2 linked regions of the Rheinheimera salexigens genome follow. Each later gene encodes a partner of the first gene's protein in a complex. Links are inferred from orthologs where the notes say so. Each region holds a gene or a part of one and is shown in the gene's direction. Other genes may lie near its edges.

The links.
Region 2: the proteins of groL (region 1) and metK are in contact, whole or in part, in a cryo-EM structure (PDB 8P4O), measured with the Escherichia coli proteins. The link is inferred for Rheinheimera salexigens from one-to-one orthologs.

The regions. Positions count from the first base shown.
Region 1 is NZ_MKEK01000001.1:3,287,889-3,301,541, reverse strand. Bases 6,513-9,391 are described here. They hold groL (chaperonin GroEL), read left to right. Parts: upstream 6,513-7,069; coding sequence 7,070-8,713; downstream 8,714-9,391. Other genes in these bases: BI198_RS15220 (DUF3016 domain-containing protein), read left to right, coding at 8,987-9,391; BI198_RS15230 (co-chaperone GroES), read left to right, coding at 6,720-7,010. Also shown: BI198_RS15265 (potassium/proton antiporter), read left to right, coding at 1-292; BI198_RS15260 (ferredoxin--NADP reductase), read right to left, coding at 300-1,040; prmA (50S ribosomal protein L11 methyltransferase), read right to left, coding at 1,086-1,970; accC (acetyl-CoA carboxylase biotin carboxylase subunit), read right to left, coding at 2,076-3,419; accB (acetyl-CoA carboxylase biotin carboxyl carrier protein), read right to left, coding at 3,436-3,888; aroQ (type II 3-dehydroquinate dehydratase), read right to left, coding at 3,913-4,380; BI198_RS15235 (protein-disulfide reductase DsbD), read right to left, coding at 4,621-6,387; more of BI198_RS15220, read left to right, coding at 9,392-9,529; BI198_RS15215 (prephenate dehydrogenase), read right to left, coding at 9,572-9,883; BI198_RS15210 (MerC domain-containing protein), read left to right, coding at 10,040-10,459; BI198_RS15205 (glycerophosphodiester phosphodiesterase), read right to left, coding at 10,486-11,196; asd (archaetidylserine decarboxylase), read right to left, coding at 11,198-12,256; small ribosomal subunit biogenesis GTPase RsgA, read right to left, coding at 12,274-13,308; orn (oligoribonuclease), read left to right, coding at 13,486-13,653.
Region 2 is NZ_MKEK01000001.1:2,210,791-2,222,371, forward strand. What follows is about bases 5,326-8,177. They hold metK (methionine adenosyltransferase), read left to right. Parts: upstream 5,326-6,103; coding sequence 6,104-7,252; downstream 7,253-8,177. Other genes in these bases: tkt (transketolase), read right to left, coding at 5,326-5,761; BI198_RS10150 (AbgT family transporter), read left to right, coding at 7,482-8,177. In the rest of the region: BI198_RS10115 (DUF3450 domain-containing protein), read right to left, coding at 1-67; fba (class II fructose-bisphosphate aldolase), read right to left, coding at 314-1,378; BI198_RS10125 (phosphoglycerate kinase), read right to left, coding at 1,440-2,624; epd (erythrose-4-phosphate dehydrogenase), read right to left, coding at 2,640-3,653; more of tkt, read right to left, coding at 3,764-5,325; more of BI198_RS10150, read left to right, coding at 8,178-9,056; rsmE (16S rRNA (uracil(1498)-N(3))-methyltransferase), read left to right, coding at 9,198-9,926; gshB (glutathione synthase), read left to right, coding at 9,938-10,891; BI198_RS10165 (YqgE/AlgH family protein), read left to right, coding at 10,960-11,517; Holliday junction resolvase RuvX, read left to right, coding at 11,517-11,581. UniProt on the Escherichia coli protein: Catalyzes the formation of S-adenosylmethionine (AdoMet) from methionine and ATP.

The DNA.
Region 1 (13,653 bases):
GGCAACTATCGATGATGATGAAAGCAATGAATTACCTGCGCGCGAGCTTACGATTAAAGGTAATACCAAAGTCGCTGACTTAGAGCATGCCTATGGTATTAAACTTGCGGCTGACGATGACGATAGTTTAGAACAAGTATTGAAAAAAGCCTTAAACTCAGCACCAGAGATTGATGCTGTAGTCGAGTTTGGCGATATACAATTAATTGTGCGAGAAATGGTCGGACATCGCATTATTACCGTAGGCGTTGTACTAGTAATCGATGACGATGACGACAGCACTGATGGTTAGAAAAGCATTACCAATATTGCTCAACGGTAATATTACCCGGGGTGCGGCGCAAGTTTTTTACTAAACCCATGCTTTCAAGTTGGGCGCGGGTATCGGTAATCATAGCGGGGTTACCACAGATCATTACTTGAGATTGGGTGTCTAACTTCTGGTTACAGGCGCGTTGTAATTCGCCGCTACTAATCAGTTCTGGTAAGCGTTTATTCAGTGCGCCGCTATGCGCTTCACGGGTAACTATGGCTTGATAGTGTAACTTGCCTGGATACTGCAATTGCTGTTGCTCAATAAAGTCGCGATAGACTAAGTCGGCGCTAGTGCGCACACTGTGCACAAGTATGACATGGTCAAAGCGCTGCCAAAGTTGTGTAGTGCCTAGCATGGATAAATAGGGGCCAATGCCGGTACCACTAGAAATTAACCATAAATTATCGCCATCAGGCACTTCATCTAAAGTGAAAAAACCTGAAGCTGGCTGACTCAGTTGCAGCTTGTCACCCATTTTTAACTGTTGTAAAAGCGGCGATAATAAGCCATCGGCAACAGTACTAATTAAAAACTCTTGATCCTCAGCGCCCGGACTATTCACTAGCGAATAAGCACGTTGCTTACGGCCATCGGCCGTCTCTATTGCTAAACGCACAAACTGGCCTGCGGTAAAGTCAAAGCCAGCTGTTTTTAGCTTTACACTAAATAAGTTAGCATGCCAGTGTTTATTCTCTGTAACCGTAGCGTCCAACCACTTTGCCATAATAACGCCTCCAAATTGCTCAAATTACTAGTAACACTTAGCCTATCATAGTTCCACTTTTCGCGCGGTCAATCGAACCCATTCTTCTTGCTCGACTATTGGATCAAAGGTAAATTCGTCGGCATAGGCCGCCATAACAACGTGGGCTTGGCTAGTTAAGATCCCAGATAATGCTAATAAACCACCTGGCTTAACGTAAGCACTAATAATATTTTTTAAATCTGCCAATGGGCCAGCTAAAATATTGGCAACGACGACATCAGCTTCAAGCTTGGGTTGATCTTTAGGTAAGTACAGTTCAATTTGGCCTGCAACATTATTGCGCTCAGCATTTTTGCCACTGGCTTCTATAGCCTGCGGGTCTATGTCGATACCCACGACCCGTTTTGCACCTAGTTTAAGGGCTGCAATACCTAGAATGCCTGAGCCACAGCCAAAATCGACCACGGTTTGATCAGGTTGGATCACTTGATCTAACCATTGCATGCATAGGGCAGTAGTGGGGTGGGTACCAGTACCAAACGCAAGGCCAGGGTCTAGCATCACATTAACGGCGGTGGGATCTGGAATATCACGCCAGCTAGGGCATACCCATAACCGCTCGCCAAATTTAATCGGATGAAAATTATCCATCCACTCGCGTTCCCAGTCTTTATCTTCTAATTGCTCAAGTTTGTATTCTAGGCCATGTTTAAAAAAGGATACATTTTGCAATTGGCTAATAACCTCAGCCATTGGGTGTTCAGCGTCAAATAAGCCCACGACTATGGTGTTGGTCCAATAGATAACTTCGCCCGGCATAGGCTCGTATATGGGCGTGTCGTGCGCGTCTAAAAAGCTTACGGCTTGAGCACCCCAGCCCATTAGCATATCGCTAACTTGTTCGGCTTTTAGTTCAGTGGTGTTAACGCGCAGTTGGATCCAAGGCATAATTCGTCTCGTAGCTAATTTTATTTTGGCTATTATAACAAAAAGGCCGCTATTGCGGCCTTTAATCTGTGAGTAAACTCAGAGTTTAACAAAGTGATTAAAACACTAGGCTATACCAAGTTTTTTCTCTAGGTAGTGAATGTTAGTGCCACCCTGACGGAAGCCGCTATCATTCATAATGATTTTATGTAAATCAATGTTGGTTTTAATACCTTCAATTAATAACTCATCTAACGCATTACGCATCCGCGCTAAGGCGATATCACGACTTTCGCCATACGTTATTAATTTACCGACCATGGAATCGTAATTTGGCGGCACAGTATAATTTGAATAAATATGCGAATCCCAACGAATACCGTTACCACCTGGCGGGTGGAAGCGGGTAATAGTGCCGGGTGATGGCATAAAGGTTTTAGCATCTTCAGCATTGATACGACATTCAATGGCATGGCCACGAATAACAATATCTTCTTGCTTAAGCGTCAGCGGCATACCAGATGCGATACGCAGTTGCTCTTTGATTAAATCGATACCGGTGATCATTTCAGTAATAGTGTGTTCTACCTGAATTCGGGTGTTCATCTCGATAAAGAAAAACTCACCGTTTTCAAATAAAAACTCAAAAGTACCCGCACCGCGATAATTCATCACTTTACAAGCAGCAACACAACGATCACCAATAAATTTACGTAATTCTTCAGTGATACCTGGTGCAGGAGCTTCTTCTACCACTTTTTGGTGGCGACGTTGCATCGAGCAATCACGCTCACCTAAATGAATAGCATTGCCTTGGCCATCGGCTAAGATTTGGATTTCAACATGGCGAGGATTCTCTAAAAACTTCTCCATATAGACCATGTCGTTACCAAAAGCAGCTTTAGCTTCAGCTTTAGTCATTTCGATTGAAGTAACTAACTCTTCTTCGCTACGCACCACACGCATACCACGACCACCGCCGCCGCCAGAGGCTTTAACGATAACCGGATAACCAATGCGCTTAGCAATAGTTTTATTGGTGTCTGCATCGTCACCCAGCGCGCCGTCTGAACCCGGTACACAAGGTACACCGGCTTTTTTCATCGCTTCAATGGCAGCAACTTTATCACCCATAGTGCGAATAGATTCCGCCGTAGGTCCGATAAAGATAAGGCCACTTTCTTCAACTTGCTGAGCAAAGTCGGCCCGCTCAGCTAAAAAACCATAACCTGGGTGAATAGCTTGCGCATTGGTTACTTCAGCTGCGGCAATTAATGCCGGAATATTTAAATAGCTTAATGGCGACGGTCCAGGACCAATACAAATGGTTTCGTCGGCCAGTAAAACGTGCTTTAAGTTGCGATCCACTGTTGAGTGTACCGCTACCGTTTTTATGCCAAGCTCTTTGCAAGCGCGTAATATACGCAATGCAATTTCGCCACGGTTGGCAATCAGTACTTTTTCTAGCATCAGTCTGCCTTTTGCGTTAGCCGATGACAAAGAGAGGTTGATCAAATTCAACCGGCTCACCGTTTTCAAGTAAAATTTCTTTAACCACTCCGGCTTTATCAGATTGGATTTGGTTCATCATTTTCATGGCTTCTACGATACATAAGGTATCGCCAACATTAACAGTTTGGCCGACTTCAACGAAAGATTTGGCCGTTGGAGAAGAGGCGCGATAGAAAGAACCGACCATAGGTGATTTAACAGTATGGCCACTAATCACTTTTGGCGCTTCTGGCGCAGCTGCGACTGGAGGCGCGACCGCTAACGGGTGCTGTTGTTGTTGCATTGGCATACTGTATTGCATTGGAGCATGCTGTGCTGGACCATGACGGCTAATACGTACCGATTCTTCACCTTCAGTGATTTCAAGCTCAGTAATACCAGATTCTTCTAGTAGCTCGATTAGTTTTTTTATCTTTCTAATATCCATTTCTTATGCCTGATTTAGTTATGACTATTTGGTTGTGTTTAATAGTGATACTGCTGCGTCAAGTGCATAGTGATAACCCTTGGCCCCGAGGCCGCAAATTACACCTTTAGCAATATCAGATAAATATGAATGCCGACGAAAGCTTTCCCGGGCATGCACGTTTGATATATGAATCTCAATAAAAGGTACTGCAACAGCAAGCAAAGCGTCGCGAAGCGCAATGCTAGTATGAGTAAAAGCGCCAGGATTAAACAGAATGAAATCCTGTTGACCTAAGCTTTGCTGAATAGCAGTAACTAATTCATGCTCTGCATTTGACTGCAGATGTGTCAGTTCGACACTTAGCACGTTCGCCCGTTCCGTCAGGTCGTTGATAATTTCTGTTAAGGTTGCACTGCCATATACTGCGGGTTCACGAACACCCAGCATATTTAAATTTGGTCCATTTAGAACTAACACGTTATATTTTGGTGCCGTCGATTTTGCTGACATAGCTGCGATTTTCCCGCTTATTATTTTTCGGCATTATTTTGCCAAAGCTTGGTTGTAATTGCATCTGTTGTCAATTCAGTTAGCTTTTCTGTTATCAAAAGTGACCGCGAACCGCACAGTTAGCTTAACAATAGCGCCTTATTATAGTGAAATCGTGACAAATGGCAGCAAAATACTGGTCTTATCAGACAGAATGGCTGAAGAAGAGAGCGGCGTTTAGGGTGAAACGCCGCCTAAAGTTTAGTTTTGTATTTGCTGTAAGTGGCTTGCGAACTCGCCTGCAGCCATAAAGCCGGTTACCCGAGCTTGGCTAAGCTCTTGTTCATTTGGGGTAAAAAACAAAATAGTCGGTAAGCCTAAAACGTTAAATTTATCTAATATCGCCTGATCTTTGCGGCTCATTTTGGTGACATCGACTTTAATAAGCTGCATTTTTTCCATTTGGGCTTGCACCACAGGTTTAGAAAAAGTTAAGTGTTCAAACTCTTTACAGGCAATACACCAGTCAGCATATAAATCGACCATGCTGTAGCGACCATCAGCTTGCTGTAGCTGCTGCTGTAACTCTTCTAAGGTCGCAACGGTGATAAACTCAGTGCTTGATTGGCTGGTTGCGTTCGCTGTTGGTGCGGCTGTTGGCCACCAATATTGGATGTTTAACCATAAGCTAGCAATAAGTAAACCTTGGCCTAGTATCAATAACACCGCTTTGGCATTGCTACTGGTTAAGTTAAACATGACCCGATATAAATAAATCAAAAAGGCCAGAATTAATACCGTTCCGGCAATCAGCACATAGCTAAAGGGTAACATCCGCTCTAATAATACCAACGGCACGGCTAGCAGTAAAAAACCAAAGCCTGTTTTTACCGCATTCATCCACTGGCCTGCTTTAGGTAACCATTTTCCGCCCGAGCTGCCTAACAATAAAAGTGGCAAGCCCATACCTAAACTTAAGATATACAAGGTAATGGCACCAAGCCAAAGATCGCCACTTTGCGCCACATAGAGTAAGGCTGCAGATAGGGGGGCGGTAGTACAAGGAGAGGCAATAAGGCCGGATAAAGCGCCCATAACAAAAGCACCTTTTAACGAGCCACCTTGTTGCTTGTTACTCACCTTACTAATTTTTTCTTGCCAGCTAGCCGGTAAAGTGAGGTTAAATACGCCAAACATGGAAAGGGCCAGTAAGACAAAGATGATGCTAGCAACGATAAGAACAGCAGGGTGCTGCATATAGCCTTGAAACTTAACGCCTAAGCTGGCAACGACTAAGCCTAAGGCGGAATATGTAATCGCCATACCTTGGACATAAGAGAACGATAAACTAAAGGCGCGTTTATTAGATAACTGCTTGCCTTGACCGACAATAATGCTGGTTAAAATGGGGTACATTGGGAATACGCAAGGGGTAAAAGCTAAGCCTAAGCCAAGTAAGAAAAAGCCAAACAAGGTGGCTAAGCTAGCACCATCACTCAGTTTGTTAGCCAAAGTATTTTGGCTAGAAATAGGCGTTTGCTTAGAATCACTCGCTAATCCTGCATTGGCAGTAGCATTATCTTTGTTTATAACAGTTGAAATAGGCAGTTCTTTAGTTACCGGCGGATAGCATAAACCGGCTTCAGCACAACCTTGATATTGAATTTTAAATACCGCATCTTCACTGATATCAGCTAATGGAATGCGTAAAATTAATTGATGAAAGTAGACATCTGTGATGCCAAAGTATTCATCTTCAATCTGCATGCTGGCCGGGTAAGTAGGATGAGAAAAACTTACTGCAATGCCACCTAGCTTTATTTTGTCTTTGTATAAGTAATAACCGTCGGCAATGGTCCAGCTGACAATAAGTTGCTCATCTTGCTGGTTAAAATCAAATTCAAATGCTTGCTCAACCGGTAAAAAAGTGGGTTGAGTATTCAGCAAACTATCTAATACAGAACTATTACTCTGGGCTTGTAATAATCCGCACCAGAGAATTAACGGCAGTAAAAACAGCTTATACATTGCTTACAGCTTCCTATTCATCTTTGAGGGTCAGCAGCATAGACCTGCTATAGCCTAAAACTATTTCAAATAATCGAATTTCATATAACGAATTTCAATTTATTTAATGTCCGAGTAGCGGATTTCAGTCTATCAGGCTTTATCCAAGGTTTTTAGCTTATTTATCAGAACAGGATAAAGCAGTTAAAAACTGGGTTAAACAATTTTTTAAACTTAAGCCTTGGGTTTTATCTTCCGTCACCCCATATAGTGAGCAGACAATTTACACCTGAGTTAAACAATCATGTTTAGCAAAGGTGTCATACAACCGAAACCGCTTTAGGAGATAGAGCATGAATATTCGTCCATTACATGACCGTGTCATTATTAAACGTTTAGAAGCTGAAACCACATCAGCTGGTGGCATTGTTCTTACAGGCGCTTCAGCAGAAAAATCAACTCGTGGTGAAGTCGTTGCTGTAGGCAATGGCCGTGTGTTAGATAACGGTGATGTAAAAGCATTAGATGTAAAAGTAGGTGACAAAGTGTTGTTCGGTAACTACGTAGAGCGCACCGAGAAAATTGAAGGTCAAGAGTATGTAATCACTAAAGAAGACAATATCTTAGGTGTTATTTTAGACTAATTATTTCAATGTGTTTTTATATTAATACTACATTGACTACTTTATAAGGATTAGAAAACATGGCAGCAAAAGACGTACGTTTTGGTGATGACGCTCGCAATAAAATGCTTAAAGGCGTAAACATTTTAGCAAACGCAGTACGAGTTACTTTAGGCCCTAAGGGTCGTAACGTGATTTTAGATAAATCTTTTGGCGCGCCAATGATCACCAAAGATGGTGTTTCAGTGGCAAAAGAAATAGAGCTAGAAGACAAGTTTGAAAACATGGGCGCGCAAATGGTGAAAGAGGTTGCCTCTAAAGCCAATGATGAAGCCGGTGACGGTACTACTACAGCCACTGTATTAGCGCAAAATATTATTGCTGAAGGCGTTAAAGCCGTTGCAGCAGGTATGAATCCAATGGATTTAAAGCGCGGTATCGATAAAGCTGTTATCGCAGCAGTAGAAGGTTTAAAAGCCTTATCTCAGCCTTGTGCCGACAGCAAAGCTATTGCCCAAGTGGGTACTATCTCGGCTAACTCTGATGAAGAGATTGGTAATATTATTGCCGAAGCCATGGATAAAGTGGGTAAAGAAGGCGTAATTACTGTTGAAGAAGGCCAAGGTTTAGCGAATGAGCTAGATGTGGTTGAAGGTATGCAGTTTGACCGTGGTTATTTATCACCTTACTTCATCACCAACCAAGAAGCTGGCCAAGTAGAATTAGATAGCCCGTATATCTTAGCCATTGATAAGAAAATCTCTAATATTCGCGAATTACTGCCAGTATTAGAAGCAGTGGCTAAATCAGGTAAGCCATTATTTATTATTGCTGAAGACGTTGAAGGCGAAGCCTTAGCCACATTAGTCGTCAACAATATGCGCGGCATCGTTAAAGTATCAGCCGTTAAAGCACCAGGTTTTGGTGACCGTCGTAAAGCCATGCTACAAGACATTGCGACATTAACCGGTGCTACGGTTATTTCTGAAGAAATCGGTATGGAATTAGAAAAAGCCGGTTTAGAAGAATTAGGTACTGCTAAGCGCGTTGTGATCACTAAAGACAACACCACTATTATTGATGGTGCCGGTGAGCAAGAGGCGATTAACGGCCGCGTTAAGCAAATTCGTCAACAAGTTGAAGAAGCCACGTCTGAATATGACAAAGAAAAACTGCAAGAACGTTTAGCTAAATTATCTGGCGGTGTTGCAGTAATCAAAGTTGGCGCCTCAACTGAAATTGAAATGAAAGAGAAAAAAGCCCGCGTTGAAGATGCATTACATGCAACACGTGCTGCAGTTGAAGAAGGCGTAGTACCTGGCGGTGGCGTAGCATTAGTGCGCGTTGCAGCTAGCTTAGTTGACTTAAAAGGTGCTAACGAAGACCAAACCCACGGTATCAAAATTGCCCTACGTGCCATGGAATCACCACTGCGTCAAATCGTAGAAAACGCAGGTGAAGAAGGTTCTGTTGTTATCAACAAAGTTAAAGAAGGCACAGGTAACTACGGTTACAACGCGGCAACTGACGTGTATGGCGATATGCTAGAGATGGGTATTCTTGACCCAACTAAAGTTACTCGTTCTGCACTGCAATTTGCAGCCTCTATCGGTTCATTAATGATCACTACTGAAGCGATGATCACTGATAAGCCAGCGCCAGAATCATCAGGTGGCGGCATGCCTGATATGGGCGGTATGGGTGGCATGGGCGGCATGATGTAAGCCTCCCACTTAACACATAAAAAGCACCGATTTTTCGGTGCTTTTTTTATGGCTAAATACCGCTTAACAACTATCTACCCACACTTTATTCCAGCATATTGCTACAAATTTAAACAGTTTAGCCTGATCTCTATCCTAGAATAAGGATAGAGTGGCTGACACGCGCTTTAAAACAAAGCTGAACTGTTAGTAGTAATTAGTTGTCTAAATAGTAATTTGCTACTTAGCGCTTAACGTAACTAAGTGTAAACTTTTAAGTTAAGGAGAAATAATATGCGTAAATTAGCTTTAATTTGCAGTGTGGTTAGTCTAGCTAGTTTAGCGGGGACAGCTGCTTATGCTGCGCAAGTTGAAGTAAACTGGCAACAGCCAGAGAAGTTTACTGATATTCGTCCGGCTAATGAATCTAAAAATAGGTATCGTGAAAGGGTGCTTAAAATTTTTGACGGTTACTTTGTTGATATGGCAAAAAAGCTGCCGGAGGATTATAGCTGGAAGATTACGGTAACGGATTTGGATTTAGCCGGTGAGATTGATCCTTTTGCAGGAGGGGCGGGCAACGAGTTGCGGGTCGTTAAAGAAATATATTCACCTGCGATAAAATTTAGTCATATTATTCAAAATAACTATGGCGAACAAATTATCAATCAAGAAGAGAAGCTGCGTGATATGGGCTTTATGCATACGTTACGCAGTTATCGAGATAATGATGAGTTTCGCTATGAAAAACAGATGTTAGAGCAATGGTTTAGCCGTGATGTATTGCCCAAAATACAAGCAGCACAAGCGGAACAGCCTAAAATTAGCGATAACTAATACCCACTAGTACCTGCTAAATTAACCGGCTAAACAAGCCGGTTAGCTACTTTTAATTGCTAGACGGAAATCAGCTAAGGTTTTATGCAGTAACTTTAATTGCTTTACCACACGCTCTAAAGTAGCAGTATTAAACTGTTGGTTTAAACGCATTGCTGAAACTTGCTCAGCGGTTTCGGAAAGATAAGGCATAAAGCGATTGCTGGTTGCTTGGAATACACTATTGTCGACAAATATATGCTGATGTTTAGCTTTACCCTGTTGCTGTAATTTATCTAGCACAGCATCAGCGTCAACCGTTTTACGGTACAGCTCTTTTAAGTTGTCATCGAGTTGATTTAATAACGTATCCATTACTACTACCTGTTAATACTACTGCTGAAAACTCGGGATATTATGCCACATTAACCGCTAACCTTCAGCAGACATTAGCGTTGAAATAAAATATTTTCATTGCGCCATTCCCAACCGAATTGATTTGTTATATTATATCGTTTCAACGTTCATAGTGTGAGAGACATTGCCGTGTTAGCCAGTTTTCGTAGCTTATTTGATAAAGTGGGTATTACCATAACCTCGTTATGTGCTATACACTGCATCATGCTGCCTGTGTTATTACCGGTATTGCCTCTGCTTGGCTTAAGCTTTATGCATAACCATGCTTTTGAAAATATCGTGTTATTAACCACAATGGTGTTAGGCTTTATAACGCTATTTATTGGTTTTCATCGTTATCACCGCAAGCTTTATCCATTTTACTCATTGTTTTTGGGTGGGTTTATTTATTGGCAAAAAGCCGCTTGGGGTGCTGAATATGAACATACCATTTTGATAATAGGCGCTATTTTAGTAGTGTTAGCTCATGTAATGAATATGCGCTTATGTAGCCAATGTACTAGCTGTGATGACGATAAAGAAGAACTCTGTTAGTCTGGGTGTAATTTAAAAAATACTACTTACTTATTTTCGTTTAATACCAATACTAACTGGCGGCTTCTGGCTGGATAGTTAGTAAAAATGCCATCCACACCATACTGCCGTAACCGCGCTATATCGTCTGCTTGATCAACCGTATACACATACACTTTTAAATTACGTGCTTTGGCATCAGCTACAAAATCTGCATTAATAAAACTAACATCACAATTAACGGCATAGGCATTTAGCGCGCTAGCAAACGCAGCATAGTGCAGTGGTAAGCTGGCAGTAAGGGCAGCCAATTTAATATCTGGTCGCTGCACGGCTAACTCAGCCAATAAATGATGATTAAATGATGACACCAGTAGCCGACTACAATCAAATTGTAATTGCAGCTCGGCACGCGCTAATAGCGCTACTAAAGCGGCTACGGTATCGGCACCTTTTAACTCTATGTTTAACCACAGCGTGGTGGGATGCAGTAGTTGTAGCACTTGCCACAGCGTAGGGATGGTTTGACCTTGGCCAGCATCAAGTTGTTGCAATTGCGCTAGGCTGTACTGATAAATGCTACCCTTACCGTTAGTGGTGCGGGCAAGATGGTGATCATGGATCACGATAAGCTCACCGTCGACGGCAAAGATATCTATTTCAATACCATCGGCGGCTTGTTGAATGGCTTGTTCGATAGCCAGCAGCGTGTTTTCAGGAAACTCGCCGCTGGCACCACGATGGGCAATAATTTGCATGTTAGCTTTGGTCTGAACTGTTTTTCGAACTGGTGTTAGAGCTGCTCTTAGAGCCTGATACCGATTCAGTCTCAGCGCTATTATCTACACTCTCTGTACTATTTGACTCAATCTCTGAGTTATTAACTGAACTAGTATCTGAGCTCTTTACATAGTTAGTCTCTGAAGCCATCTCTGAGCTAGTATCCGTGTTGTGCACGGTTACTTTTTTCGAAGCAAAAGGTGCGCCCATACGGGTTACGCTGCCTGCTTCTTGCTCAGGTAAAAACTGGAGCTTGTCTGCAGCAAAAGCCAGTACTACGGTAGAGCCTAGCTTAAAGCGACCCATTTCTTCGCCTTTTTCTAACTTAATAGCTGTTTTGCCATGGGCTGGATAGGTCCAACGGAAAATATGCTTTCCTGCCGGTGGTGTAACAGTACCGGCCCAAATTGTTTCAATGCTGGCGACGATGGTTGCTCCCACTAGCACTAGAGCCATAGGGCCTAGCTCAGTATCGAAAATAGTAACCACTCGCTCATTACGGGCAAATAAGTCTGGTACGTTAGCCGCTGTTAAAGGGTTAACCGAAAATAGATCGCCTGGAATATAAATCATCTGGCGTAAAGTACCGGCAACCGGCATATGGATGCGGTGATAATCTTTAGGTGCTAAATAAATAGTGGCAAAGTCGCCGCCGGCAAAGGGTAGAGCGTCATGGCTATCGCCGCCGAGTAAGCTTTGCAAAGTATAATTATGGTTTTTAGCTTGTACTAATTGGCCATCTATAATCGGGCCAAGCTGGCTAATACAACCATCAACTGGATGAGCAATAATAGCTTCATCTGTAGCTAAAGGTCGAATACCGTCTTTTAAAGGTCGAGTAAAAAACTCATTAAAGCTGGCATAATCTTTGGCCTGCTCAAACTTGGCTTCTTGCATATTGATGTTATAAGCGCTAATAAAGCGATTAATTAAAAAATGACTAAACCAGCCTAATTTTGCTGCGGCTAATTTACCAATTAACCGTGACACTAAATGCTTAGGCAGCAAATATTGCAAAGAAATTTTTACGTTATCCATATAACACTCAATAAAAGTTAAAAATGATTGGGTTTGTCTTGCGCCATGCTGGCTAAAATTTTTAAGTAACTATCATATCGTTCAGTACTGATTTCGCCAATTTCAACAGCATGTTGAACGGCACAACCGGGATCGCTAATATGTTTGCAGTCACGAAATTTACAGCGTCCTAGCCAAGGAATAAATTCATTAAAGCCACGGGTAACCTCTTCAGCCGTTAAATGCCATAAGGCAAATTCACGAATGCCGGGTGAGTCAATTAATTTACCTCCCTCTGCAAGATGGTATAATCGCGACACTGTGGTGGTGTGTTGGCCTAGACCAGAGTTAGCAGAGACATCTTGGGTTTGTACTTCTAAACCAGGCATTAAGGTGTTCATCAAAGATGATTTACCTACACCCGATTGGCCAACGAAAATGCTAGTACCACTTTGAATATAAGTTAACAGTTCACTCATACCTTCATTAGTATTGGCACTGACCATCAGGAAGTCATACCCTAGGTTTTGATATAAAGCGAGTTTAGCGGCAATGACTTGTTGCTCTTCAACCGGCAGCAAATCAATTTTATTAATCACTAATAACGGTTTAATACCGGTGATTTCAGCCGCCACTAAATAGCGGTCGATAATATTGAGTGATAATGCCGGTAAAATAGCCGAGACAATAATCATTAAATCAATATTGGCGGCGACGGGTTTTAAACCATCGTAAAAATCAGGACGTAATAACACAGATGTACGTGGTTCCACGGCATCTATCACGCCATCAATACCGCCGGTAGGTTGCAGTGCTCGACGCCACATCACGTTATCACCGGTAACGAGTGAAGCAATCGACCGCCGCATATTGCAGCGGACAATTTGACCGTCACTGGCTTCAACATCGGCATGCTGGCCAAAGCGACTTATAATTAACCCATTCTCTGCCGGAGCAAAGGCGGCATCATCCACACTTTCGACCATTTTGCTTTTATGTTGGCGCAAGCGCTTGTCGGCATTATCTGATATCCGCTGTTGTTGGCGTTGAGTTAAATGTTTCTTTTTCGTCACTTAATATTCGTCACTGTTTTGGCCAGGTGTTCGGCAATGTGTTCGTTAACAATAGTCACTCGGTATAGTCACTCGGACTGCTTCGGGTAAAAGTTCGCTATCAATACTTAGCGTTGGCCGTGTATGATACCTGTATTCTGTGCATGAACAAAGTGACAACGATAATAGGGGTGTTTAATGAGCAAAAATGACAATAATTTAATTTGGCTAGATCTTGAAATGACCGGTTTAGATCCTAAAACGGATGTAATTTTAGAAATTGCCACTATCGTCACTGACAGTCAATTGAATATTCTTGCTGAAGGGCCGATGTTTGCGATTAAGCAATCAGATCAAGTATTAGAT
Region 2 (11,581 bases), 1.1 Mb from region 1 along the record:
TAGTTAAGGCGAAGGTGCCTACTAGCGCTGATGCAACAAGACTCTTGCGAATTTTATTGTTAGACATAGTTCCCAACCAATTATTGCTGATTAACGTAACCTGAAGTTGTAAGGGTCTCATTATTATTTCTGATAATAAGTCCCTCGGTTAGAGGGTAAACCGTCCGCATCATTACAGGTAAAAAAGTCATTGTCAATACAACTTCTACCTGACTATAGCCTGTAATAACGCAGTTTGTATAAGGTTTAGCACCTAATTTTTACACTATTAAAACTTATTAATTAATTTGCAAAAGCATATTAATTTTTTTGCTTACTTTATATTCGGTGTTAATTTACCTGTTGTGTATAAAGTAACCATATCATCCAGTGAAACTGGTTTGATTTTACTTGCATTGCCCGCTGAACCAAAAGCTTCATAACGGTTAATACATACTTCCATCATAGCTTCTACTGAAGCCTGAAAATATTTACGTGGATCAAATTCCGCTGGGTGATGCGCCAAATATCGACGAATTGCGCCAGTTGAAGCTAAGCGTAAATCGGTATCAATATTGATTTTACGCACACCATACTTAATGCCTTGTTGAATCTGCTCTACTGGCACACCGTAGGTCTCTGGAATTTTGCCACCAAACTCATTAATTATTGCCAACCAATCTTGTGGCACTGACGATGAACCATGCATTACCAAATGGGTATCTGGAATACGTTGGTGAATAGCTTTAATCCGATCAATCGCTAAAATATCGCCTGTTGGCGGACGACTAAACTTATAAGCACCATGCGAAGTACCACAAGCAATCGCTAACGCATCAACTTGGGTATCGCGAACAAACTGTGCCGCTTCTTCTGGATCTGTAAGCATTTGTTCTTTAGTTAAAATACCTTCAGCACCAATACCGTCTTCTTCGCCCGCTGTTCCCGTTTCTAATGAACCCAAACAACCTAACTCGCCTTCGACTGACACACCACAAGCATGCGCTATTTCAACAACTTTGCGCGTTACATTCATGTTGTAGTCGTAATCCATAGGTGTTTTGCCGTCTTCACCCAAGGAACCGTCCATCATGACAGATGAAAAACCTAATTGAATAGAGCGCTGACAAACACCTAAAGAGGTACCGTGATCTTGATGCATTACCACTGGAATATGTGGAAACTCTTCTACTGCAGCTAATATTAAATGACGTAAAAATGGTGCGCCAGCATATTTCCGAGCACCAGCAGATGCTTGCACAATCACTGGGCTATTGGTTTTATCTGCAGCCAACATGATGGCTCGCATTTGCTCTAAATTGTTAACGTTAAATGCCGGTATACCGTAGCTTTGCTCTGCAGCATGATCTAGCATCTGACGTAACGAAATAAGGGCCATAGAATCCTCTCTGTATTGTTTAAAGTATAGTCATAAAATGACTATTATCTATTAGTTATATTTATGCTTGTTTTATCGCACGCTGTTCTAATATCTCGACTGCTGGCAATTTTTTACCTTCTAAAAATTCTAAAAATGCACCGCCACCTGTTGAAATATAAGACACTTTGTCAGCAATTTGGTATTTATCTATTGCCGCTAGGGTATCGCCACCACCAGCAATAGAGAAGGCATTACTATTTGCGATTGCTTCGGCTAACGCTTTAGTTCCAGCCGAAAACTGTTCAATTTCAAAAACACCTACTGGACCATTCCAAACGATAGTGCCAGCATTATTAATTATTTCAATCAATTGCTGTACGGTATCAGGGCCAATGTCGAATATCATATCGTCTGCAGCAACATTGTTAACCGTTTTTAACGTTGCAGAGCTAGTTTCACTAAACTCAGTGCCGACAATAACGTCTTTCGGTACAGGTATCGTTGCTCCACGTTCACTCGCCTGGGTCATTAAACGTTGCGCTTCTGCCACTAAATCGGCTTCATATAACGACTTACCGACATTATTGCCTTTAGCCGCAATAAAAGTGTTGGCAATGCCACCGCCAACTATTAGTTGATCAACAATTCCTGATAACGACTCTAGCACTGTCAGTTTAGTCGATACCTTTGAACCGCCTACTATGGCCACTAACGGCCGTTTTGGTGCTTTTAACGCAGCAGATAAAGCATCAAGCTCTGCGACTAACAGTGGGCCAGCACAAGCAACAGTGGCATATTTCGCTACACCATGGGTTGACGCTTGCGCGCGGTGTGCCGTGCCAAAGGCATCCATAACAAACACATCACATAAAGCTGCAAGCTTTTTTGCTAGTTGATCATCGTTGGCCGCTTCACCTTTATTAAAGCGCACGTTTTCAAATACAACAACTTCGCCGGCATTAATCGTCACGCCGTCTAAATAATCTGTCACTAACCGTACCGGAACATTTAACGCTTGATTAAGGTAGTCCACTATCGGTTGTAATGACGCATCAACTGAGAAAACGCCCTCTTCTGGTCGGCCTAAGTGCGACATCAACATCACTTTGCCGCCTTTTCTTAAGGCTAACTCTATGGTGGGTAATGCCGCCTTTATACGCGCATCTGAACTAATTTTGCCAGCTTTAATTGGCACGTTTAAATCTTCGCGGATCAACACCCGTTTATCGTGTAAATCCAAATCACTCATGCGAATAACAGACATGAACTGCTCCTTATATTAAATTGTATCCATCATTGCTTGTGCTGTATCAAGCATGCGGTTAGCAAAGCCCCATTCGTTATCGCACCAGACTAAACATTTAACTAAACGCTTATGGCTGACTCGGGTTTGTGACCCATCGACAATACAAGAATGCGGATTATGATTAAAATCTACTGAGACTAAAGGCTCTTCGGTGTAATCTAAAATACCGGCTAATTCGCCATATCTGGCTTGAGCTAAAGCTTGATTTATACTGCTGATACTAACGTCTTGATGCAGGGTGACACTTAAATCCATCGCGGTAACGTTTACCGTTGGCACGCGCACAGCTATCGCTTCAAATCGGCCAGTTAAATGTGGCATAATCCGCTCGATTCCCCGAGCTAATTTAGTATCAACCGGAATAATAGACTGACTTGCCGCACGAGTTCGGCGTAAATCGGTATGGTAGGCATCAATAACTTGCTGATCATTCATCGACGCATGGATAGTGGTAATAGTGCCGCTTTCAACGCCAAATTGCTGATCCAGCACTTGTAGTACGGGTACGATACAATTAGTTGTACAAGAACCGGCAGAGACTATTCGCATGTCAGCCGTTAGTAATTGCTGATTAATACCATAGATAATAGTGGCATCGATATCCGCATCGCCAGGATGAGAGAATAAAACTTTTTTGGCCCCAGCATCTAGATGCCATTGGGCATGCTCCCGGCTATGAAATACGCCTGTACACTCTAATACAATATCAATATCCAATTCTGACCAAGCTAACTCTGCAGGATCCGCCTCTGAAAATAAGCGGATAGTATCCTGGGCAACCTTAATACCACCTTGTGCAGCACTCACTTCAAAACCAAAACGACCGTGTGAAGTATCATACTTAAGCAAATGAATGACACCTTCGACAGCGGCAAGCTCATTTATTGCAACCACTTGCAACTGTTGCTGCAAGCCATTTTCATATATTGCTCGCACAAGATTGCGACCAATACGGCCAAAGCCGTTTATTGCTAGTCTAATTGCCATACCATCACATTTTTAAATAGTACTTAGAACATAGTACTTAAAACTTAGTGCTTAAAACAAAAGCACATACAAAAATGGGACCATCGCTGATCCCATTTAAGGCATATTATTTAAGCCAATAACTGCTTTGCAGCTGCAACAATATTGTTAGTGGTAATACCAAAGTGTTTAAATAACTGCTCTGCAGGCGCAGACTCACCAAAGCTATTCATACCAATGATTTTGCCATCTAAGCCAACGTACTTATACCAACAGTCAATGCTTGCCGCTTCAACTGCAATACGCTTAGTGACATTAGCTGGCAATACGCTTTGACGATACTCAGCACTTTGTTGCTCAAAAGCATCAGTCGATGGCATTGATACCACACGCACGGCTACGCCCTGCTCGCTTAATTGTGCGGCGGCTTGCATAGCAAGCTCAACTTCAGAGCCAGTACCAATAATAATTAGCTCTGGCGCAGAGGTGCTATCGAGTAAAATATAACCGCCACGCTTGATATTGGCTACTTGTGCAGCGTCACGAGGCTGCTGTTGCAAATTTTGCCGACTAAAAATTAATGTGCTGGGTCCCTGTGTACGTTCAATGGCAGCTTGCCACGCTACGGCCGACTCAACTTGGTCACAAGGACGCCAGTTAATTAAGTTAGGTGTTGCACGCAATGCGGCTAATTGCTCTACCGGTTGATGAGTCGGACCATCTTCACCCAAACCAATCGAATCATGGGTATAAACAAAAATTACCCGTTGCTGCATTAATGCCGCCATACGCACCGCATTACGGGCATATTCCATAAACATTAAAAAGGTTGCGCCATACGGGATAAAGCCACCGTGCAATGCAATACCATTCATTATTGCTGACATACCGAATTCACGTACGCCATAATAAATATAGTTGCCGCTAGCATCAGTAGGCGTTAACCCTTTAGAGCCAGACCATATGGTTAAGTTAGAACCCGCTAAGTCAGCAGAGCCGCCCATAAATTCAGGTAAAATAGGACCAAATGCATTTAACGCATTTTGTGAGGCTTTGCGACTAGCAATATGCTCAGGATTAGCTTGCAACTTGTCGATGTAAGCTTGAGAAAACTCGGCCCAATTCGCCGGTAATTCACCGCTGATACGACGGCTAAATTCAGCCGCTAACTCTGGATACGCCGCACTGTAGCTGGCAAATAATTGCTGCCATTGTTGCTGACGCGCCGCACCTTGCTGTTTGGCATCCCAAGCGGCATAAATATCGGTGGGTATATCAAAAGCAGCATGTGGCCACTGTAAATATTCACGTGTTGCAGCAATTTCGGCATCACCTAATGGCGCACCGTGACAATCATGGCTGCCACCTTTATTAGGCGAACCATAACCGATAACCGTACGACAGCATATTAAGGTCGGCTTATCGGTCACTTTATGCGCTTGTTCAATGGCGTTTTGCACCGCTAGTGGGTCATGACCATCTACATTAGCAATAACATGCCAACCATAGGCTTCAAAACGTGCAGGCGTATTATCGGTAAACCAACCTTCAACTTGGCCGTCAATGGAAATACCATTATCATCCCAAAAAGCAACCAGTTTATTTAAAGCTAAAGTGCCCGCTAACGAACATGCTTCGTGCGATATGCCTTCCATTAAACAGCCATCGCCTAAAAACACATAGGTATGATGATCAACAATATCAAAGTCAGGCTGGTTAAATTGTGCCGCTAACGCTTTTTCAGCAATGGCCATACCCACCGCATTGGTTAAGCCTTGACCGAGTGGACCTGTAGTTGTTTCAACTCCTGGCGCATAACCGTATTCTGGATGACCAGGTGTTTTAGAATCTAATTGACGGAACTGCTTTAAGTCTTCAATGCTTAATTCATAGCCAGATAAATGTAACAGTGAATATAACAGCATCGAGCCATGACCATTTGACAGAATAAAGCGGTCACGGTTTGGCCAGGTTGGATCGGCAGGATTATGCTGTAAAAAGTCACGCCACAGTACTTCAGCGATATCAGCCATCCCCATAGGGGCTCCCGGGTGACCAGACTTAGCTTTTTGTACAGCATCCATACTTAGGGCACGGATTGCATTGGCGAGTTGTTTACGAGGTAGCATCTTCACTCCTGACATTGCTCAGCTTCAGACACTGAAGCTGTTAATTGAAGCCGTTAATTATAATTAGCTATATGATTAATGCGTAAAACTGACGGCATTTTCCCAGAGCCACCCGCAGATGGCAACTTTAAATCTCACCTGTTGCTTAATTCAGTAAAAACTCGCTTAAGTAGGCTCACAAAAACTGCAGTTCCTGTTAAAATAGCATTAAAGACGTCTGGGCGGCAGATTATTGTAGCAATAGCGCGCAGTTTTTATTAAAATACCCGCCTATTTTTTTCGGTTCATGCATGCAACAACGCAGCGCTGAATTTAAACTGTATTAATATTGGAACAAAACAGATGGCACAACATATTTTTACTTCTGAGTCGGTATCTGAAGGTCACCCGGATAAAATTGCTGACCAGATTTCTGACGCCGTTCTGGATGCAATTCTCGAACAGGATCCTAAGGCACGCGTTGCCTGCGAAACCTTCGTTAAAACGGGTATGGTTTTAGTGGGTGGCGAAGTGACCACATCGGCTTGGGTAGATATTGAAGAACTTACTCGTAAAACCGTGCGTAACATTGGTTATACCCATTCCGATATGGGCTTTGATGCTGACTCTTGTGCAGTATTAAATGCCATTGGTAAGCAATCACCCGATATTAATCAAGGTGTCGACCGCGCTACGCCAGCAGAGCAAGGTGCCGGTGACCAAGGTTTAATGTTTGGTTATGCCAGTGATGAAACCGATGTGTTAATGCCAGCTCCGGTTACTTATTCGCATCGTTTAATGCAGCGCCAAGCACAATTACGTAAAGATGGCACCTTACCTTGGTTGCGCCCTGATGCTAAATCACAATTAAGTTTTATCTATGAAGATGGCAAACCAATCGGTATCGATGCGGTAGTTTTATCAACTCAACATTGCGAAAGCGTTAGCACGGCAGATTTACGTGAAGCAGTAATGGAGCTGATTATTAAGCCGGTATTACCAGCTGAATGGTTAACGGATAAAACTAAATACTTTATCAATCCAACCGGTCGCTTTGTTATCGGTGGCCCTATGGGTGACTGTGGTTTAACCGGTCGTAAAATTATCGTTGATACCTACGGTGGTATGGCGCGTCACGGTGGCGGTGCTTTCTCGGGTAAAGATCCGTCAAAAGTTGACCGTTCAGCTGCTTATGCTGCCCGTTATGTAGCTAAAAATATTGTTGCTGCTGGACTGGCTAAGCGTTGTGAACTACAGGTGTCTTACGCTATTGGCGTAGCCGAGCCCACCTCTATCAGCATTGAAACCTTTGGTACCAGTAAGCTAACTGAAGATGAATTAATTACCATCATCCGTCAGCACTTTGATTTGCGTCCTTATGGTTTAATTGAAATGTTGCAGTTAGAGCGGCCTATATACTTACCTACTGCCGCTTACGGTCACTTCGGTCGTGCTGAGTTCCCTTGGGAACAAACAGACAGAGCTGAATTACTGCGCCAGTACGCAAAGTAAACAAATCATTTGATTTATAGCAAAATAAAAGGAGAGCTAAGCTCTCTTTTTTTTATTAAAAAACTATTCAATTAAGTTGCTACAAAACAAGGTATTAACCTTTGGCCATTTTTGTGTATGATATTGGCCAAATTAACGCTGACAATGGCATAGCATTATTTTAAATGTAAATGTGTAAATACAGCACAGCGCCAGTTAAAAATGATAACTAAAAACAAAAGGAAGAGTTATGTCGCAACAAGACACAGCTGTCGAAAAAACCGGGTGGCTTAACCGAGCCCTCAATAGCATTGAAGTCATTGGTAACAAGCTACCCGATCCGGCCATGTTATTTGCGTTACTAATGCTAGCAGTTTGGATAGCATCATGGGCATTATCAGGCGTAAGCTTTACAGAAGTTAATCCCCGCACTGGCGAAGCCATTGTTATTAACAATTTATTAGCACCTACCTCCTTTACCGCCTTTATGGCCAGCATGGTGCAAACCTTTGTTAGCTTTCCACCTTTAGGCGTAGTGTTAGTGGCGATGTTAGGTTTAGGTGTTGCTGAATATACCGGTTACATTAATGCCGGCTTACGTTCAATATTATCGGTAACGCCTAAAATGTTGCTAACGCCTGTGTTAGTGGCTGTGGGTATTCTTAGTCATATCGCGGTTGATGCCGGTTACGTGTTGGTTATTCCTTTAGGCGCGGTTATTTTCTATGCTGCCGGTCGTCACCCTTTAGCAGGTATCGCAGCGGCTTTTGCCGGTGTATCTGGTGGTTTTTCGGCTACCTTTTTCTTACCGTCAAGTTTAGATCCTCTTCTTGCAGGTTTAACTCAAGCATCTGCCCATTTATCAGCTGATCCCGCGGCCGCAGAATTAGTGATTAACCCACTAAACAACTACTTTTTCACCACAGCTTCAACCGTATTAATAATTATTATTGGTTGGGTACTTACCGATAAATTTATTGAACCAAGATTAAAAGCAACTAAAGTGGATGGTGACCCAGCTGAATTACCTACGATGGAGCCGCTACAAGATTACGAACGTAAAGGGTTACGTTGGGCTACCTTTGCCATGGTATTAAGTGGGGTATTATTAATGGTCTCCGCCATGCCAGAAACATCAGCTTGGCGCTCACCTGTTAACGGTCTACTTACCGATTCATCTGCGCCATTAATGCAGTCTATTGTCGGCATTATCTTTGTGTTCTTTTTAATCCCAGGTGTGGTGTACGGTTATGTTGCTGGCACAGCAAAAAATCACCGCGATATTATTCAAGGTATGAGTAAAGCCATGAGTGGTATGGGTTACTATATCGTTATGGCCTTCTTTTGTGCCCAATTTATTTATGCCTTTGGCCAATCTAATTTAGGTGCTTTAGTCGCGATTAAAGGCGCTCATGCCCTGCAACAAATGGCCTTACCTATGGGCTTTACTTTAGTCGGCATCGTGTTTTTATCAGGCTTTATTAACTTGCTTGTTGGGTCTGCCTCCGCTAAGTGGGCCTTAATCGGCGCTATCATGGTGCCTATGCTGATGGAACTAGGGGTATCTCCAGACTTAACTCAGGCTGCATATCGCGTAGGTGATTCATCTACTAATATCATTACCCCATTATTACCGTACTTTCCGTTAATAGTGGTGTTTTGTCAGAAGTACGTTAAAGCCAGTGGTATTGGTACCTTAATCGCCTTAATGCTACCGTTTTCTATTGCGATGTTAGTGTTATGGACAGCGTTTTTACTTGGCTTCTGGGCACTAGACATTCCGCTAGGTATTGGTTCAAGCTACACCTACCCTGCTAGTCAATAATAAAAAGATGGCTTAGCTTAAGCTAAAACCAGCTATCTAAATAAACCCTGTATTTGTTAAAGAGTGCGGGGTTTATTTTATCTGTCACAGAGCCAAATTGGCTGTTACCATTTAAGTAAATATTTTTAGTGAAGTATGACTATGCGCATTCCACGGATTTACCACAGCAGTAGCATAACGCTACATCAGGCTTTTACTTTAGACGAAGAAGCCGCTAATCATGTCGGTCGCGTGCTACGCATGCCCATCAATAGTGAGTTAGTATTATTTAATGGAGATGGCTTTAATTATCCTGCTCAAATAACTGAGCTGGATAAAAAGCGAGTCATGGTTACGGCAACAGAGCAAGCAAACAATCTTGTGGAGTCGCCATTAAATATTCATTTAGGCCAAGGTATTTCCCGTGGCGACAGAATGGATTTTGCTATCCAAAAAGCAGTTGAATTAGGCGTAACAGCAATAACGCCCTTATTTACTGAACGCTGCGGGGTAAAATTAGACGGTGAACGCTTAATCAAACGCACCCAGCAATGGCAAAAAATAGTTATCGCTGCTTGCGAGCAAAGTGGTCGCAGTATAGTGCCAAAGGTGCATCCGGCGATATCCCTGCAAGAATGGTTAGCTCAAGACACAAAAGAATTGAAACTAACCTTGCATCCGCGGGCAAAAGACACCATTAAGACCTTACCAGCAGTACAAGATATTCGTTTGGTTATCGGCCCAGAAGGTGGCTTTAGCGATGACGAAATGAACCAAACTACCCAAGCCGGCTTTATTAGTATTTTATTAGGCCCGCGTATTCTGCGTACAGAAACCGCAGCTTTAAGCACCATTACCGCTTTGCAGCTACAATTTGGTGACTTAGCATAAGGATAAATCACATGAGCAAAACCATTAAACTGGGTATCGTTATGGACCCAATAAGCAGCATCAATATTGAAAAAGATTCTAGTTTTGCCATGCTATTGCAAGCACAACAGCGTGGCTATGAGTTGCATTATATGGAAATGGCAGACTTGTATTTACTGCAAGGTGAAGCCCGAGCCAGTACAAAATTACTCAGCATCGAACAAAACCCAGCAAACTGGTATCAATTTGGCGCCAGCCAAGATATCGCCCTTGGCGACTTAGACGTTATTTTAATGCGTAAAGATCCGCCGTTTGATAGCGAGTTTTTATATAGCACCTATATTTTAGAGCGCGCCGAAGATGCCGGTTGCTTAATCGTCAATAAACCACAAAGCTTACGCGATGCTAACGAAAAGCTGTACACCAGTTGGTTTAGCCAATTTTCGCCAAAAACTTTAGTAACTAGCGATGCTAAACGACTTAAAGCATTTTACGAAGCAGAGCAAGATGTCATATTAAAACCGTTAGATGGTATGGGTGGTGCGTCAATATTTCGCTTAAAACCAGGCGATGCTAACGTTAGTGTGATTATAGAAACCCTAACCGAGCATGGTCAGCGATATACCATGGCGCAAAAGTTTATACCCGATATAACTGCAGGAGATAAGCGGATATTAGTGGTAAACGGTAAACCCGTGCCATACTGTTTAGCGCGCATACCGGCCAAAGGCGAAACTCGCGGTAACCTAGCAGCGGGTGGTCGAGGTGAAGCCAGAGCCTTATCAGAATCAGACTGGGCCATTGCTAATGCCATTGCCCCCACCCTAAAAGCTAAAGGCTTAATTTTTGTCGGTTTAGATGTTATTGGTGATAAATTAACGGAAATAAATGTCACTAGCCCAACCTGTATTAGAGAAATTGAAGCTGCTTTTCCAATTAGTGTTACCGGTATGTTATTTGATGAAATTGAACAGCTATTGGCTTAACTAAAACTTTTTAGTAAGACTATTTTAAAGGTGATTTCGCTTTCAAAGAGCATAAACAAGAGGTGCGTATGCAGAATTATCAGAACCATTTTCTGGTCGCCATGCCATCAATGGACGATCCGCGTTTTAAACGTAGCGTAACCTATATTTGTGAGCACAATGAACATGGCGCGATGGGTATTGTTATTAACCATCCGCTGGATGTTAAAGTTGCGGACTTATTAAAACAATTAGATATTGAATTTAACACCGACAGCCCTGCCGCACATGCCTATGTCTGTTCTGGCGGGCCAGTACAGCATGATCGCGGTTTTGTGTTACATACAGCTAAAGATGGCTACAGCAGTAGTATGCACTTAACCGATGATCTGATGGTCACAACTTCGAAAGATATTTTAATTGATTTAACTACCGATAAGGCACCGGAAAAGTTTATCTTAGCGTTAGGTTTTGCTGGATGGGAACAAGGCCAGTTAGAGCAAGAAATGGCAGATAATGCTTGGTTAATGATCCCGGCTGATAACGGAATTATTTTTGATCTAAGCCATGCCGAAAAATGGCAATCTGCCACAGCTAAAATTGGCATTCAAACTTGGCAATTAACTAATGAAGCAGGTCATGCTTAATGGCAAAACGTACCATTTTAAGTTTTGATTATGGCACCAAAAGTATTGGGGTCGCTGTCGGTCA